4 regions of the Streptosporangium sp. NPDC049078 genome follow, and region 3 is predicted to be linked to each of the others. Evidence: riboswitches for the same ligand, from Rfam matches in the RefSeq annotation. Region 3 holds a riboswitch; each other region holds the start of a gene.
What was found. Region 3 has a riboswitch for cobalamin ahead of cobN (cobaltochelatase subunit CobN). Riboswitches for the same ligand answer to the same signal wherever they lie in the genome.
Positions count from the first base shown of each region.

Region 1 (4,324 bases), on a different contig from region 3:
TCGTTCGCCGACATCGTCAGGCACCTGACGCCGTTCTTCGTCTCCCGGCAGGTCGTCACCGGCGCGGGCAAGGTCGGCATCGGTCAGGACTCACGGGGCGAGGGCTTCCAGATCAGCCAGCGGGCCGACTTCTTCGAGGTCGAGGTGGGGCTGGAGACGACGCTCAAGCGGCCGATCATCAACACCCGGGACGAACCCCACGCCGACCCGGAGAAATACCGTCGCCTGCACGTCATCATCGGTGACGCCAACATGTCGGAGATCTCGACCTACCTGAAGCTGGGGTCCACCGCGCTCGTCCTGGCGATGATCGAGGACGGCTACTTCACCCGAGACCTCGCCGTGGACAACCCCGTCCAGGCCCTGCGCGCGGTCTCACACGACCCCACGCTCAAGTACGAGATCTCCATGCGCGACGGCCGCAAGCTGACGGCGGTGCAGCTCCAGATGGAATACCTGGAGCTCGCGCGCAAGTATGCCGAGGAGCGCAGCGCCAACGGCCTGGACGAGCCCACCAAGGACATCCTGGAGCGCTGGGAGTCGGTCCTCACCCGCCTGGCGGAGGATCCGATGCAGCTGTCCGGCGAGCTCGACTGGGTGGCCAAGCTGGAGCTTCTGGAGGGATACCGGACCCGTGACGGCCTTCCCTGGTCGCATCCGCGTCTGCAGCTCGTCGATCTCCAGTACTCCGACATCCGTCCCGACCGAGGACTCTACAACCGGCTGGTCGCCCGGGGCCGCATGCAGCGCCTGGTCACCGAGGAGGAGGTGCAGAGGGCCATCGAGGTGCCGCCCAACGACACCCGGGCCTACTTCCGAGGCCGCTGCCTGAGCCAGTACAGCGAGTCGGTGGCCGCGGCCTCCTGGGACTCGGTCATCTTCGACATCCCCGGCCGTGAGTCGCTGCAGCGCGTCCCCACCCTTGAGCCGCTGCGCGGCACCAAGGCCCACGTGGGAGAGCTGTTCGACCGCTGCCGTACCGCCGCTGAGCTGGTGACGGCGCTCACCGGCGAGCAGTGACGTCCTGAGCGGGGCCTGAGAAGGGCCTGAGAGGGGGAGGCGGCCCGGCCGGGCCACCTCCCCCTCTTCGCGCCTACCGGATCCCGTCAAACCGGACACCTGGATTGACGGGGGACGGAGAATCGGGATACGTTCCGGGTGCTTTGTGGCGGTGCGAGGGAAATCCGGTGAAATTCCGGTGCGGTCGCGCCACTGTAATCCGGCCCGCGAGGGCCGGGAGCCAGGTCACACTCGGCCGCCACCGACCTACGAAAAGGGACGCGTCAATCCCGGAGGAGGTGGCCGTGAGCCAGATCTCGGCACCGCACACCCAGCCCATCCCATGGCACTCGCTCACCCGCTGGCTGCTCGCCGTACCGGCGCTGCTGCTTCTCGCCTATCTGGTCACCTTCGACCAGGGGGCGATCTCCCAGGCGGGAAACTACCTGCACGAACTCATGCACGACGGGCGTCACCTGCTCGGCGTACCGTGCCACTGAGCCGCAGGTGATCTCCAAACTCATCGTCCGGGGCCTCGTCGCCGGACTGCTCGCAGGGCTGCTCGCGGCCGTCTTCGCCTACACCGTCGGCGAACCACGCATCGACCAGGCCATCGCGCTCGAGGAGGCGGCCGCGGCCGCCTCCTCGGCCGAACCACACGACGACACCGGGACCGCCGCCCACTCCCACGGTGAGGAGGAGGCCCTCGTCAGCAGGGACGGGCAGCGTTTCGGGCTCTTCCTCGCCCTCGGCCTGTACGGCCTGGCGATCGGGGGCCTGTTCTCCCTCGTCTACGCGGCCGTACGCGGCCGGGCGGGACCTCGCTCGGAACCGGTGCTCGCGGTCACGCTCGCCGCCGCCGCGTTCACCTCCGTCGTCCTCATCCCTTTCATGAAATATCCCGCCAACCCACCGGCGGTCGGTGACCCGGAGACGATCGACCAGCGCACCGTGCTCTATCTGGTCGCCGTGGCCATCGGGATCCTCGCCGTCGCCGCCGGCACCGCCGCCCACCGCTACGCCTCGCGGAGTGAACCGTGGGTGCGCTGGCTGTCGGCGGGCGCCGCCTTCCTGGTCCCCGTCGTCGCGGCCTGGATCCTCCTGCCGGAGATCTCGGAGGTGCCCCAGGGCTTCCCCGCCGATCTCCTGTGGGACTTCCGGATCGCCTCGATAGGAACCCAGGCGGTCTTCTGGGCCGGTGTCGGCGCGCTCTTCGCCTTCGCCGCCCGCAGGCGCGGCCCGGTGTGACGACCCCCTCGGGGGTCACCCGCCTGCTCCTGGTCTGCCACGCCTCCACCTCGGCGACGGCGCGGGCCGCGTTCCCCGTCGACGAACCACTCGACGAACGCGGCCTGCGCCGGGCCGAGAGGATGGCGCGGCACCTCGGCTGGGCAGACCCCGGTTCAGCGGCCTGCCCGGCCGAGCTGCGCTGCGTCCAGACGGCGGCGGCGCTCGGCCTGCGGGCGGAGCACGACCCGCTGCTCGCCGACTGCGACCACGGCCGCTGGAGTGGCATGACGCTCGGCGAGGTCGAGGCCGCGGAGCCCGAGGCGCTCGCCTCCTGGCTCGGCGATCCGGGCGCGGCGCCGCACGGCGGGGAGTCGATCACCGCGCTCCTCGCCAGGGTTTCCGGCTGGCTCGCCGTCCGTACTCCCGGCAGGGCCGTCGCGATCACCCATCCGGCGGTCATCCGTGCCGCGGTCGTCCACGTCCTTGGCGCCCCCGCCCGCTCCTTCTGGCGCGTCGACGTCGCGCCGCTGGCCCGGGTGGCACTCACCGGGCGCGGCGGGCGCTGGCGGCTCAGCCACCTCCCCTGACGGCGCGACCACCCGACCACGTGAATGCGAAGGAGATCCCAAGGTGCGCAACCCCCGCTATCCCTTCACCGCGATCGTGGGGCTGGAGGACCTGAAACTCGCGCTGATCCTCAACGCGGTCTCCCCCCGCGTCGGGGGAGTACTGGTCAGAGGGGAGAAGGGCACCGCCAAGTCCACGATCGTGCGGGCGCTGGCCGCTCTCCTGCCGCCTGTCGAGGTGGTGACCGGTTGCCGGTTCTCCTGCGACCCCGCCGCCCCCGACCCCGGCTGCCCCGACGGGCCACACGGGTCACACGGGTCACACGGGGCCCCCGAGGGGCCGGCGGCCCGGTCCATCAGACCCGCCCGCCTGGTCGAGCTGCCCGTCGGCGCCTCCGAGGACCGCCTCGTCGGCTCCCTCGACATCGAGCGGGCCCTCACCGAGGGCGTGAAATCCTTCGAACCCGGTCTCCTCGCGGGCGCCCACCGGGGTGTCCTGTACGTCGACGAGGTCAACCTTCTCCACGACCACCTGGTGGACCTGCTGCTCGACGCCGCGGCCCTCGGCACCTGCTACGTCGAGCGCGAGGGGGTGTCGGTACGGCACGCCGCCCGGTTCCTGCTGGTCGGGACGATGAACCCCGAGGAGGGGGAGCTGCGCCCGCAACTGCTCGACCGCTTCGGGCTGACCGTTGAGGTAAGGGCCTCGCGGGAGGCGTCCCAGCGGGCGGAGGTGGTCCGGCGCCGTCTGGCCTTCGAGGCCGACCCCGCCGCGTTCGCCGCCGCCTGGTCGGACGAGGATCGGGCGCTGGCCACGCGCATCGCCGAGGCCCGAGCCGGGGTCGCCCAGGTCGTCCTGCCGGAGGCGGCGTTGCTCAAGATCGCCACCGTCTGCGCGGGCTTCGAGGTGGACGGGCTCCGGGCCGACCTGGTCACCGCCGGCGCGGCGATCGCGCACGCCGCCTGGCAGGGCCGCACCTCCGTCACCGCCGACGACGTCCGGGAGGCGGCCAGGCTCGCGCTCCCGCACCGCCGTCGCCGTGACCCCTTCGACGCGCCAGGCCTGGACGAGTCCAGGCTCCAGGATCTCCTGGACAGGATCCCCGACGACCCCGGACCCGATCCTGACGGCCCCCAGGGGCCGGACGACCCCGGCGGCCCCGATCCCGGCAGAGACGAGGGAGGCCCGGAACCCGTATCCGGCGGCTCCGAGGCCGGGGACGCCACCTCGGACGACCCGGGCGGCTCCGGAGGGCACGACGGCGGGGACGCCTCCCCGCACGGGGCCGCCGACGCCCGGGACACCCCCGGCGCCGAGGCGGGGGAGGCTCAGGCCGCGAAACCCCGGGAACCGTCGGAGGCGACCGGGGGAGCACCGGCCCGCGAGCAGATCGTCGACGCCGAGCCCGGGAGCGGGAACAGGCTGTTCACCGTCCCGGGCGTCGGCGCCGGAGCTCCCGGGCGCCGGTCACGCGCCAGGACACCCCTGGGCCGTACCACGGGCGCCAGGGTCCCCGAGGGCCACACCG
Region 1 covers NZ_JBEZEL010000007.1:164,013-168,336, reverse strand. Annotated here, with positions in the region: gene dop (depupylase/deamidase Dop) at 1-1,020, shown strand, start outside; cobalamin riboswitch at 1,140-1,270, shown strand; gene AB0B90_RS13700 (CbtB-domain containing protein) at 1,305-1,499, shown strand; gene AB0B90_RS13695 (CbtA family protein) at 1,507-2,247, shown strand; gene AB0B90_RS13690 (histidine phosphatase family protein) at 2,244-2,816, shown strand; gene AB0B90_RS13685 (VWA domain-containing protein) at 2,860-4,324, shown strand, end outside.
Region 1: another riboswitch for cobalamin. It lies ahead of AB0B90_RS13700 (CbtB-domain containing protein); the one in region 3 lies ahead of cobN (cobaltochelatase subunit CobN).

Region 2 (4,324 bases), on a different contig from region 3:
GGGCCGATGCCGTTGGCGTAGCCGACCTCGGTCAGGTAGGGCAACAGCTCCATGTGGGAGCGGGCGGCCTCGACGCTGGTGACGTCGGCGTCCAGGTCGGCGATCGGGCTGATGATCTCGCCGAACTCCGAGTAGCACATGTGGGTGTGGATCTGGGTGGAGTCGGCGGCGCCGGAGGTGGCCAGCCGGAACGCCCCGACCGCCCAGGCCAGATAGACCTCCTGGTCGTCCTTTCGGAGCGGCAGGAGCTCGCGCAGCGCCGGCTCGTCCACCTGGATGATCCCGATCCCGGCGGCCTCCAGATCCGTGATCTCGTCCCGGAGCGCGAGGGCCACCTGGCGGGCGGTCTGCGCCAAGGGCTGGTCGTCGCGGACGAACGACCAGGCCAGCATCGTCACCGGCCCGGTGAGCATGCCCTTGACCGGCCTGGACGTGAGCGACTGGGCGTAGGAGGCCCACTCCACCGTCATCGGCTCGGGGCGTGAGACGTCGCCGTGCAGGATCGGCGGGCGCACGCAGCGGGAACCGTACGACTGGACCCAGCCGTGGTCGGTGGCGGCGTAGCCGTCGAGTCGCTCGGCGAAGTACTGGACCATGTCGTTGCGCTCGGGCTCGCCGTGGACGAGCACGTCCAGGCCGAGCTCCTCCTGAAGCGTGATCACGCGGGCGATCTCGGTGCGCATCGCCTCGACGTAGGCGTTCTCGTCGATCCGTCCCGCCTTACGGTCCGCGCGGGCCTTGCGGATCTCCGCGGTCTGCGGGAACGAGCCGATCGTCGTCGTGGCCAGCTCGGGCAGTCCCAGTTTGGCCCGCTGCGCCGCGAACCGGACCGCCCGATCGGCCCGCCGCGCGTCACCAAGAGCCTCCAGCCGGGCCCGGACGTCGGGATCGGCCGGTACGACAGGGGGTTTCACGGCCGACGGGTTCTCGGAGCGCAGGTCGGCGGCGAGACCGACCAGCTCGGCGACCTTCTGCCGGGCGAACGCCAGCCGCGCCCGGACCGCCGGGTCCAGCGCCGCCTCACTGTCGAGGTCGATCGGGACGTGCAGCAGTGAACAGGAACTGCTCAGCTCCACCGTGTCGGCGAACCCGAGCAGGACCGCATACGTCGACTTCACCCGCGCCGGGTCGGCGCGCCACACGTTCCTGCCGTCGACCACCCCGGCGACCAAGGTCTTGCGGGCCAGCCCGCCGACCGAGGCCACCGCCTCCAGGTTGCCGGGTCCGGCGACGAAGTCGAGCCCGATCGCCTCGACCTCGGTGGAAGCGATCGTCCGCAGCGCCTGCGCACCGACGGCGCCGAAGTACGTGGCGAGCAGGATCTTCGGACGGCTGGGCAGGCCGCCAAGCCGCCGGTAGGCCCGCCCGAGCGCGTCGATCTCCCGGGCCCCGAGGTCGCGGGCCAGGACAGGCTCGTCGAACTGCACCCATTGCGCGCCCGCGCCCGCCAGCCGTTCCAGCAACTCGGCGTAGGTCTCCACCAGGGAGTCCAGCAGGTCGAGCGGGGTGAATCCCTCAGGTGAGTTCGGCGCGGCCTTGGCCAGCAGGAGATAGGTGAGCGGGCCGACGAGCACGGGCCGCGTCTCGATCCCCAGATTCCTGGCCTCCAGATACTCGGCCACGGGCTTGGCGGCCGAGCCTCCGGCGAGCTGGAACCGGGTGTCCAACGCCATCTCGGGGACGATGTAGTGGTAGTTGGTGTCAAACCATTTGGTCATCTCCAGGGGCGGAAGCTCGGCAGTGCCTCGCGCCATCGCGAAGTACCGGTCGAGCCCGGTGAGGTCGCGGTAACGCGTCGGCACGGCGTCGATCATGACCGTGGTGTCGAGCACCTGGTCGTAGAACGAGAACGTGTTCGACGGGATCGCATCAAGGCCCGCGTCACGCAGCTCGGTCCAGACCGAGCCGCGCAGCGACGCGGCGGTCGCCTCCAGCTCGTCGGCGCCGATCGTGCCGGCCCAGAAATCCTCGGTGGCGAATTTGAGCTCCCGATGCGCGCCGATGCGCGGGTAGCCCAAAACGGTCGTCCTCATGGCAACTTCCCTCGTCTCGCCAGTATGCGGCCAGGCAGGAGAGAGAAACGCAACGCGGAGCAGGCCCCCGGCGAGCGCGTCCCAGGCCCTCCCACGAGGCCGCGGACCACCGCGCGCCGAGCGGCACGCGGGCGGAGGCAGGTCTTCGGACTCGCGGGCACCATGCCTGAGGCATGACCTACTGGCCGTCGCTTCCCAGGCACGCGCCCAGTGCTTGTGACGGCGGTCGTTCCTGCTTACCGCTGCGGGGCAGTCCCGGATTCACACCGGGTTCCCTCTTACGACGCCCACCCCCGAAGGAGACGGGCGAACCATCCACACCGGAGAGCTTAACGGCCCGGCCACCGTTCGGGCCCAGTCGTGTGCGCGTCGGTGGCTCACTACGGGCGAACGGCGACCGATTCGGCGGAGAGCGTGACCTCGATGGTGATGTGCGGATTGTCCACTTGCGGGAGCTGAAGCCCACGCTTGAACTCCTCCGCATCGTCCGGCATCATCTTCGGCTGAACTGTGACCTTGACGTGGCCGGTCTCGTCATCTGGGTGCGTCGTCATCGTGGCCACCTCAGGACGGGATTGGAGCCAGGACACGACCGTGTCCTGGGCCTCCCGAAGCTCCGCGGCCGAGAATCCCTTGCCGCCGATCAGGGTGACCTCCACGGGGAGGGTCCTGGCCAACTCGATCGCGCGAGTCGGAATGGGCCCCTTGAAGCCGACGCGCAGCCCTCGCTGGTCGTCGACGTACCTGACGCCGGAGATCTCGTCGGGAAACTCCGTATTAAGTTTGTCGATCACCTGACTGTTGGACGACTGCGAACCGAAGCGGTCGATGGCCTCCTCGTAGGAGATGCCCTCCGATCTGGCGATGGTCCCAAGGTCGACCAACTCGGCGTAGGGAATGCCGTCGATCGTCACGCCCGGGTCGGTCACCGCGGGGTCGTAACCCTCGAAGTCCGTCGGCTTGGGCGACGAGGTAGCAGCCACCCGGGTCGCGTACCGCTTGACGACCTCCTCCAAAGGCCGACCCGACGACGCTGCCTCTCGCTTGAGCCGCTCCAGGGTGGGCCGATGCGCTTTGGGCTGATCGGCCCGCGGCAACACGATCGTCTCGCTTCCGGCCACAGTGAGTGCCGGACCGGCACCGGACTGGCCGCAGGCGCACAACGACGCAAGCACCGCAATGGTCAAAAGCAATTTCTTCACACCTAAGGGACGCTCCGCCGCCCTGAAGGGTTCATCCAGCCGCTCCCGGTGCGGCGAAGTCCGTTCGTCAAATAACTTGGGTCTCTTGGCGCACTCCGGAAGGCACGGTCCGGCGCCGTTACGCGGGCGGAGGACGGTTGTGACCGGGCTCTCGCCGTTGCGGAGCAGGCGTGGTGCCGATGCCGGCCCGTGTCCTGGTCGCCCCGGTTGCCTGCCGAAGTGAAGCGCGGCCGGTTGCCCGTACTCCGCTGTCATGGGTGGCCGTTCACTCAGTCCGTCATCGCGCGGGCGAAGTGCGGTTCCGCCGCTTCCAGTCGCGGTACCGAGATGCCCAACCGTCGTGCTTCGGCCAGGGTGTCCCGGCAGACCTCACGCGGCTCCTCGGCGTCGGGATCGGAGTGCGCCGCGAAATTCACGCGCGCGAGCGCGACATGAGCGGTCAGCCAGGCGAGCACGGGGGCCGTCAGCCAGGCGGGCGCACGCAACACCAGCACACCGCCCCGATGACGTCGCAGGTCGACACCGCGCGCCCGGAGGAGCGGCAGAAGCTCCCGGCCGGCCAGCAGCCCTTCGCGCAGGTCGCTCCTTGCCCCGGCCAGCTTGGACAACGAGCCCAGCCGCAAGCCTTGTGAGTGCAGGCCGGCACCCGACGCGAAATGGACCCACAGCCAGCCGCGGAAGTCAGGCCGCTCCTTGAGCCGGAGTCCGGCCTCGCGAAACGCCTGGCGTACGGCCCGCTCCCGGTCGGTCGGGGGCGGGCCGAGGGTGCCGAAGACGACCGACGGCAGCAGCGTCCCACGGAGCACGCCGTCTTCGCCGAAGCCGCCGCCGGAGCCGGGAAAGCCCCAGGCGACCTGATCGCAGGGGAGGTCGCCGATCGCGGCCGGCGGCTCGGTCCAGATGTTGCCGAAGACCAGCACCGTGGCCCGGCCGACGCGCGAGGCTAGGAAGGCCGCCGCCTCGGCGAGGCGGTGGTGCGACACGCTGAGCACGATCAGGTCGAAGTCGTGGTCGGGCTCCAGCGTCTCGCGCAGGCGTACCGGCCACCTCTCGACGACGCGTTCTCCCCACGGCCGCCGTCGTGCGTCG
Region 2 covers NZ_JBEZEL010000010.1:216,323-220,646, forward strand. Annotated here, with positions in the region: gene metE (5-methyltetrahydropteroyltriglutamate--homocysteine S-methyltransferase) at 1-2,033, opposite strand, end outside; cobalamin riboswitch at 2,152-2,343, opposite strand; gene AB0B90_RS19030 (hypothetical protein) at 2,414-3,235, opposite strand; gene AB0B90_RS19035 (2-dehydropantoate 2-reductase N-terminal domain-containing protein) at 3,505-4,324, opposite strand, start outside.
Region 2: another riboswitch for cobalamin. It lies ahead of metE (5-methyltetrahydropteroyltriglutamate--homocysteine S-methyltransferase); the one in region 3 lies ahead of cobN (cobaltochelatase subunit CobN).

Region 3 (4,324 bases):
GTCGCCGGGGCCGAGTCCCACGCCCCACAGCCGTCCGGTCACGCGTGTGCTCACGTCGCCGCTCACTCCTCCTCGCTCGCGATCGCGTTGACCGCGGCGGCGGTCATCGCGCTTCCGCCCCGGCGTCCGTTCACGACGAGGTGTTCCAGCCTCGCCGGGTGCTCGGCGAGGGCCTGTTTGGACTCGGCGGCGCCGATGAAGCCGACCGGGACGCCGAGTACGGCGGCCGGGCGGCCCGCGCCCTCCTCGACCATCTCCAGCAGCCGGAACAGCGCGGTCGGCGCGTTGCCGATCGCGACCACCGAGCCCTGGAGCCTGTCGCGCCACAGTTCCAGTGCCGCGGCGCTGCGGGTGGTGCCCAGCCGCGCGGCGAGCTCCGGCACGCGGGGGTCGCCGAGGGTGCAGATCACCTCGTTGCCCGCGGGAAGGCGGCGCCGGGTCACCCCCGAGGCGACCATCATGGCGTCGCAGAGCACCGGGGCGCCCGCCTGGAGCGCCTCGCGTGCCGAGGCCACGACACCGGGCGACCAGCGCAGGTCGCTCACCAGGTCGACCATCCCGCAGGCGTGGATCATACGGACCGCGACCCGGGCGACGTCTGCGGGCAGGCCGTCCAGGTCGGCTTCCGCGCGGATGGTGGCGAAGGAGCGGCGGTAGATCTCCGCGCCGTCGCGGACGTAGTCGATCACATTTCCCCTCTGGCGGCCGCCACCGCGGCCGCGGTCTCCTCGATGCCGGAGCAGGTCAGGGCGGTGCCGTCCAGTTCCAGGCGGTAACCGTCACCGGTGGCGATCACGTCCGCGACCCGTCCCCTCGGGCGGCCGCAGCGCCTGGCGCAGCCCGCCCAGTGCACGGGGAGCGTATCGGTGCCCGGCCCCATCGCGGACGGCGGGGCCATGCCGAGTTCGCTCCGGGAAGGCTCGTTTCCGGAGAGTTCGCTTCTGGACGGCGAAATCATGCCGGTGGCGGTGGCGGTGGCGGTGGCGGTGGCGGTGGCGGTGGCGGCGTCGGCCTGGACGTCGGCGAGGGATTTGGCGCAACCGGGGCGGCCGGTGCAGGCCGTCACACCGATCCAGGGGGAGGCGGGGTCGACGACCAGCCCGGCGGCCTCCAGACGGGCGGCCGTGCCCGTGACCTCGGCGCGGTCCAGGCCGGGCAGGACCACACCGCGCCATGGCGTGAGCCGGATCTCCCCGCCCGAGGCGGCGTCGGCGAGCAGCAGTGCCTGCGCGGAGGTCAGCCGCCCCAGGGGGATCGCCACCCCGAGCGCCACCCGCGTGCCCTCGTTTCCTGGACCGTCCGTGTCCCTGTCTCCGTGGCCTGCGGCTTTTCCGGGACCTGTCTCTCCGGTGACGCCGGTTCGGTTCCCTCGCCGGCCCGTGCCCTCGATGACGCCGACCGGCCCGGAGGTCACGACGTGCGGTCTCACCGGTTCGAAGGGGGGCGTGTCGGGGAGTCCGAGAGCGGTTCGCATCCGGGTGGCGATCCGGGAGGGCCCGTCGGGAAGTTCGGCGATCCGCCAGGCGGTGACGTCCCGGGTGGCCAGTTCGTCGAGGAACGCCTCGGCGGTGGCGAGCAGGACGGTCACGGCTTCGTCGAGCGGTACGCGCAGGCCGGTGTCGGTTCCGGCGAGGAGCAGCGCGGCCTCGTCCGGTGCCGTGGGCAGGATCGTGGCGTCCGCGCCCAGGCCGGCCACGTCTCCCCGTCCGTCGTCGAGGGCGAACATGAACCGTCCCGGCAGGGCGGCGAGGGCCGGGCGGGCACACAGCCGTCGATCCAGTTCGCCGATCAGAGGGGTGATGTCGGCGATCCCACGGCCGTTCGTTTTCGTGCCGTTCGGAGCATCCCCGCCGCTCGGTCCGCTTGGTTCGTCGATTCCGCCTGGTTCGGCGGGTCCGGCTGGTCTGTTCGGTCTGCCGAATTTGTTTGGTTCGGCCGATCCAGCCGGTCTGCCGGGTTCGTTTGGTTCGGCCGGTCCGTCCACTCCGGTCAGCGGGGAGGCGAGGATGTTGCGGATGCGCTCGTGTGTCGCCGAGGGCAGCAGGCCCGCTTTCGCCATCCGCGCGGCGAATCCGTTTTCCGGACCGCTTTCTGGATTCTCCGGCCCGAGACCGCGCACCTGGACGTTCGCCCGGGAGGTGAGCTCGATGACGCCGTTGCCGTACGCCGTGGCGGCGTCGGCGAGTTCGCGCAGCTGGGAGGGGGTGAGACGACCTCCGGGTACGCGGACGCGGGCCAGGCCGCCGTCCGCGGCGGGGTGGACCTGGAGGGCCCCGGGGCACGCGTCGAGTCGCGATCGTCCGGAAAAGTCGGCAATGGACACTCAGAGGATGTTAATGCCAGTTTCTTGCAATGACCCGGACTGCCGTAGTGTCATCGATGGCGACGGCAAGGGAGGAAGCCGGTGTGAATCCGGCGCGGTCCCGCCACTGTAACCGGGGAGCGAACCCCACCCGGGCCACTGTCCGACGAAGGACGGGAAGGCCGGGGTGAGCACCGATCCGGGAGCCAGGAGACTCCAGCCGTCGTGGCCGACGACGACCCGGGGCGAGGACCCCGAGGGAGGAAGCTCCGTGCGCTTTTCGCCGTTCCCCCGCCACACCGCGACATCGCCGTTCCCCCGCCACACCGCGGCATCGTGGTCTTCCCATCACGACGCGGCATCGCGGTCGCCACATCACGGTGTGACACCGCCGCTCCCGCGTCACACCGCGACGTCGCCGCTCTCCCGCCGCATCGCGGCTCCCGCGGGCCGTACCGCCACTCCTCTGCCGGGGTGTGGCGCGTGATCCTGCTGCTCTCGACCTCCGACACCGACCTGCTGAGCGCCCGCGCGAGCGGCGCGGACTACCGGCTCGGCAACCCCGCCAGACTCACCGCCGCCGACCTCCCGCCGCTGCTGGAGGGCGCCGACCTGGTCGTGGTCCGCCTGCTCGGCGGGCGCCGCGCCTGGGAGGAGGGGCTGGACGCGCTGCTCGCCGGACCCCGGCCCGTCGTCGTCCTCGGCGGCGAGCAGGCGCCGGACGCCGAGCTGATGGAGCTGTCCACCGTGCCCGGCGGGGTCTGCGCCGAGGCGCACGCCTACCTCGCCCACGGCGGCCCGGCCAACCTGACCGAGCTGCATCACTTCCTGTCCGACACGCTGCTGCTCACCGGCCACGGGTTCGCCGCGCCCGAGCCCACCCCCACCTGGGGAACGCTCGCGCGCGAGACGCGCGGCCAGGACGGACCCGTCGTCGGGGTGCTCTACTACCGGGCCCACCACGTGGCGGGGAACACCGCCTTCGTCGAAGTGCTCTGCTCGGCGATCGAGGACGCGGGCGCGCGGGCGCTGCCGGTGTACTGCGCCTCGCTGCGCACCGCGGAACCCGGCCTGCTGGAGGTCCTGCGCACGGTGGACGCCCTGGTGGTGACCGTGCTCGCCGCGGGCGGCACCCGTCCGGCGACCGCGTCGGCGGGCGGGGACGACGAGGCATGGGACGTCGGCGCGCTCGCCGAGCTGGACGTGCCGATCCTGCAGGGGTTGTGCCTGACGAGCAGCCGGGCCTCCTGGGAGGAGAACGACGACGGCCTGTCCCCGCTGGACGCCGCCACCCAGGTCGCGATCCCCGAGTTCGACGGACGGATCATCACGGTGCCGTTCTCCTTCAAGGAGATCGACGAGGATGGGCTCACCGTCTACGTGGCCGACCCCGAGCGGGCCTCGCGGGTGGCGGGCATCGCGGTGCGCCACGCCGCGCTGCGGCACATCCCGCCCGCCGAGCGGCGGCTGGTGCTGATGCTGTCGGCCTATCCCACCAAGCACGCGCGCATCGGCAACGCCGTCGGCCTGGACACCCCGGCCAGCCTGGTGCGGCTGCTGGCCGCGCTCCGCGAGCGCGGTTACGACATCGGCGCCGAGGACGAGCTGCCCGGGGTGAGCGGGCAGGACGGCGACGCGCTCATTCACGCGCTGATCGCCGCGGGCGGGCAGGACCAGGACTGGCTCACCGAGGAACAGCTCGCGGGAAACCCGGTGCGCATCGCGGCGAGCCGGTACGCCGAGTGGTACGCCACCCTCCCCGCGGACCTGCGCGCCCGGATGGAGGAGCACTGGGGCCCGGCGCCCGGCGAGCTGTTCGTGGACCGCTCACGCGATCCCGAGGGCGAGATCGTGCTGGCCGCGCTGCGTTCCGGCAACGTGGTGGTCATGGTGCAGCCGCCGCGCGGCTTCGGCGAGAATCCCATCGCGATCTACCACGACCCCGACCTGCCGCCCAGCCACCACTACCTGGCCGCCTACCGCTGGCTGGCCGACGGCTTCGGCGCGCACGCCGTGGTCCAC
Region 3 covers NZ_JBEZEL010000004.1:128,829-133,152, reverse strand. Annotated here, with positions in the region: gene AB0B90_RS07730 (precorrin-2 C(20)-methyltransferase) at 1-42, opposite strand, end outside; gene AB0B90_RS07725 (precorrin-8X methylmutase) at 63-689, opposite strand; gene AB0B90_RS07720 (precorrin-3B synthase) at 686-2,323, opposite strand; cobalamin riboswitch at 2,345-2,540, shown strand; gene cobN (cobaltochelatase subunit CobN) at 2,777-4,324, shown strand, end outside.

Region 4 (4,324 bases), on a different contig from region 3:
AACAGCTGCCTGCTGAGATACAGGCGCGCCTCGGGGGCGTTGAGGTGCTGGTAGAGGTTGAGGACGAGGTTGTTGGCCACGATCGAGTCGCCGGTGGCGAAGAAGGCCACGAGACGGTTGATCAGGTGACGCTCCTCGGGCGTCATCCTCGCCAGGTCCGCCAGGTCGGAGGTGAGGTCCACCTCCTCGACCGTCCAGGTGTTGCGGATCGCGGCCCGGTAGCGCTCGTAGAACTCCGGGTAGCGCATCGGCCGCAGGGTGAGATCCATGCCGGGGTCGAGCAACATCGGAAGAATCGCCTTTCTGAAGGCTGCTGAGGACTGCTGAGGGTTGTCGACGGACCGGACGGCTACTGGCAGGCGTCGCAGTACTCGGGGTTCTCCAGGGAGCAGGCGACGGCCTCGGACACGACTTCGGACACGACTTCGGACACCGCCCCGGGCTCGGCCGCGGCCCGTTCCGCCGGGGCCGCCACGGTGGCCTGCGCGATCCGGGTGGCCGGGCGCGAGCGCAGGTAGTAGGTGGTCTTCAGGCCCGACTTCCACGCGTAGGCGTACATCGAGGAGAGCTTGCCGATGGTCGGCGTGGCCATGAAGAGGTTCAGCGACTGCGACTGGTCGATGTACGGGGTGCGCGCGGCGGCCAGGTCGATCAGCGCCTTCTGCGGCAGCTCCCAGGCGATCCGGTAGAGCAGCCGCAGGTCGGCGGGGATCTCGGGGATGTCCTGGACCGAGCCGTCGGCGCGCTTGATCGCGTCGCGGATCGGCGCCGTCCACAGGCCGCGGGCCTGGAGGTCGCGGACGAGATAGCGGTTGACCTGCAGGAACTCCCCCGAGAGGGTCTCGCGCTTGAAGACGTTGGAGACCTGCGGCTCGATGCACTCGTAGCAACCGGCGATGGAGGCGATCGTGGCCGTCGGCGCGATCGCGATCATCAGCGAGTTGCGCAGGCCGGTCTCCGCGATCCGCCCCCTGAGCTCCGTCCACGCGGCCGACGTCGCGGCCCCGTAGTGGTCGGGGTGCAGCACCCCGGCGGCGGCCCTGGTCTCCTCGTACGAGGGATGGCGGCCACGCTCGACGGCCAGGTCCGAGGAGGTCCGGTAGGCGGCGAGCGCGATCTCCTCGGAGATCCGGGTGGACAGCTCCAGCGCGCGCGGCGAGTCGAACGGCAGCCGCAGCGCGAACAGCACGTCGGCCAGGCCCATCAGGCCGAGCCCGATCGGACGCCACCGCCGGTTGGCCGCCTCCGCCTCGGGAGTCGGGTAGAAACCCAGGTCGATGGTCCGGTCGAGGAACCGCACCGCGGTACGGACCGTCGCGCGCAGCCGCGCCCAGTCGATCCCGCCCTCGAGGTCCCCTGACAGGTGGGCGGCGAGGTTGATCGAGCCGAGGTTGCAGACGGCGGTCTCGGCGTCGCCGGTGACCTCCAGGATCTCGGTGCAGAGGTTCGACAGGTGGATGACGTTCTCGGGCCTCGCCGTCTGGTTGGAGGTACGGTTCGCCGCGTCCTTGAAGGTCATCCAGCCGTTGCCGGTCTGGGCGAGCGTGCGCATCATCCGCCCGTACAGGGTGCGGGCGGGGATCCGCCGGGTGAAGCGGCCCTCGGCCTCGGCCACCCGGTAGGCGTCGTCGAACGCGGCGCCGTACAGGTCGGTGAGGTGCGGGACCTCCTTGGGGTCGAACAGCGACCAGAGGCCGTCGGCCTCGACCCGGCGCATGAACTCGTCGGGGATCCAGTTGGCCAGGTTCAGGTTGTGCGTGCGGCGGGCCTCCTCGCCGGTGTTGTCGCGCAGTTCCAGGAACTCCTCGACGTCGGCGTGCCAGGGCTCCAGGTAGACGCAGGCCGCGCCCTTGCGGCGGCCTCCCTGGTTCACCGCGGCGACGCTGGAGTCGAGCGTGCGCAGCCAGGGCACGATGCCGTTGGAGTGTCCGTTGGTGCCCCGGATCAGCGAGCCCCGCGAGCGGACCCTGGTCCAGGCGATCCCGATGCCCCCCGCGTACTTCGACAGCCGCGCGACCTGCCCGTAGCGCTCGTAGATGGACTCCAGCTCGTCGCGGGGCGAGTCGAGCAGGAAGCACGAGGAGAGCTGGGGCCTGCGCGAGCCCGAGTTGAACAGCGTGGGCGAACTGGGCAGGTAGGACAGGGTGGCCATGAGCGCGTACAGCTCGGCGGCCTCCTCGACGGTCTCGGCCAGGCCGCAGGCCACCCGCAGGAAGAAGTGCTGCGGGCGCTCCAGGACCTTGCGGGTCCTCGGGTGGCGCAGCAGGTAGCGGTCGTAGACGGTGCGCAGCCCGAAGTACTCGAACCTGGCGTCCGCCTCCGGATCGACCAGCGCGTCCAGGACCGCGGCGTGGGCGGACACGAACCTCGCGAGCCCGTCGGCGACCAGCCCCGCCTCGTGGGTCGCGGCGACGGACTCGGAGAAGGCGCGGACGCCGTGCTCGGCGGCCTCGTCGGCGATCAGCTCGGCCAGCATCGCGGCGGCGACCCTGGAGTTCTCGGGATCGGTGATCACCCGGGCGGCGGCCTCGTCGATGGCCAGCCTGCGGGCGTCCGTGGCGCTCCCGACGCTCCCGGCGCCGTCGTCGCCCGTCGCGGCCACCGCGGCGCTCCGCGCGTTCCCGGTGTTCCCGGTGTTTCCCGTGCCGCCATGGCCCGACGCGGTCACCACCGCGCCTTCGACGCCGCTGTCGCCCGTCGCGGTCGCCGCCGTGCTCCCCGTCGCGGTCTCCGCCAATGCCTGTGTCACCTGGTGCCCCTCGCTCGATCGGACTCGCCCCAGGCTCCGCCGGATGGCACGCGTCCGCGAGCGATCCCGGGCACGCCGGATCGCCTCGTTCCGCGGGCCCTCCCACGAGGCCCTGGACATTCACGTCACCGGCAGGTCTTCGGACTCACGGGCGCGACGCGCATGCCTACCGGCCGTCGCTTCCCAGGTATGGATCACCCAGTGCTCAATGACGGCTTTCGTTCCCGTTCACCGCTGCGGGGCAGTCCCGGAATCTCACCGGGTTCCCTCTTGCCTCGCCCCCTGCGGGGCGAACCAGCAACGAGCAGGATCCTACATCTAGGGGCGCCTGACGCAACTACCCCAACAGGTTGTGTCGGAGGACTTCAGTAGCCCGAGCTCGTGAAGCACACCGCGGGTGCGGGCCGTCTCGGTGGCGAGCCACTGGCGAAAGTCGTCGCCGCTGAGATAGACCCGGCTCCAGCCGTGGGCCGCACACAGGGAGCGCCAGCGTGGCGCGGCGTCGAGCCTGTCGCACAGGGCGATCGCGGCGTCCCTGTCCTCCGGGCTCATGTCCTTGGGCCCCAGCAGGCCGCACCAGTCGCTGTACTCCAGCCGGACGTCGACCTCTCTGAGCGTCGGCGCGTCGATCCCGTCGATCCTGTCGCCGGAGGAGACCGCCAGGGGCCGCATACGGCCCGCGGCGATCTCGGAGCGCAGAGCACGCGCCGATCCCAGCAGGGCCGCCACCTGGCCCGCCTGGAGCGCCTCCACGGCGTCCTCGGGGGTAAGGTATCCGGCATACTCCAGCAGCCGGGTGTCCACCCCGAGGCACTTGCCGATCATGCCGTAGAGCACGTGCTCGGAGCCCCCTTCCGACCGGCCGCCGACCGCGAGCCCCGCCGGGTTCCGGCGCAACCCCGCGGCGAAGTCCTCGAAGGTCAGCAGGCGGGAGTCGGCGGGGACGACCAGGACCGCCCAGTCGCCGACCAGGCGGGCGATGGGGGTGGCGGCGTTCACCACGGCGACGGTGTTGGCGATCTCCGCGGCCGCCACCATCGGCATCGCGGTGACGAGCAGCCTGCCCTCTCGCGCGAAGGGGCCGCCGAAGGCACCGAAGGCGCCGAACGCGTCGCGAGGGGCGGAGCCCAGGGCGCCGCCCCGCTCGACGGCCATCGCGGTGCGCGCCAGTCCCGCCTGGACCGCGACGGTCGCCAGCCTGCCCGCGATCCTGTCCCAGCCGTGGCCGTCGGCGGTCGGTTCGAGGAGGAGCAGGCGCTTCACCACCGAGCCGGCGTCGTTCGCGCCGCACCCCGCGGCGAGCAGCACCCCCGCCGCCAGCGCGAAAAACCCCCTACGGCGCATAAGCGCCCCTTCCCCCAAGAACCCCCCATACCACAGGTTAGTACTCCATCACTATCTGTGACGAGACGGGGGGAGGGAAAGGGCGCGGGGCTCACTCCACCGTGACGCTCTTGGCCAGGTTCCTGGGCTTGTCGACGTCGCGGCCCAGGGCCACCGCCGCGTGGTAGGCGAAGAGCTGCAGCGGGATCGAGAGCAGGATCGGGTCCAGCTCGGTCTCGTTCTTGGGCACCA
Region 4 covers NZ_JBEZEL010000005.1:297,341-301,664, reverse strand. Annotated here, with positions in the region: gene AB0B90_RS10475 (ribonucleotide-diphosphate reductase subunit beta) at 1-287, opposite strand, end outside; gene AB0B90_RS10470 (ribonucleoside-diphosphate reductase subunit alpha) at 350-2,749, opposite strand; cobalamin riboswitch at 2,862-3,063, opposite strand; gene AB0B90_RS10465 (tripartite tricarboxylate transporter substrate-binding protein) at 3,068-4,093, opposite strand; gene glmS (glutamine--fructose-6-phosphate transaminase (isomerizing)) at 4,185-4,324, opposite strand, start outside.
Region 4: another riboswitch for cobalamin. It lies ahead of AB0B90_RS10470 (ribonucleoside-diphosphate reductase subunit alpha); the one in region 3 lies ahead of cobN (cobaltochelatase subunit CobN).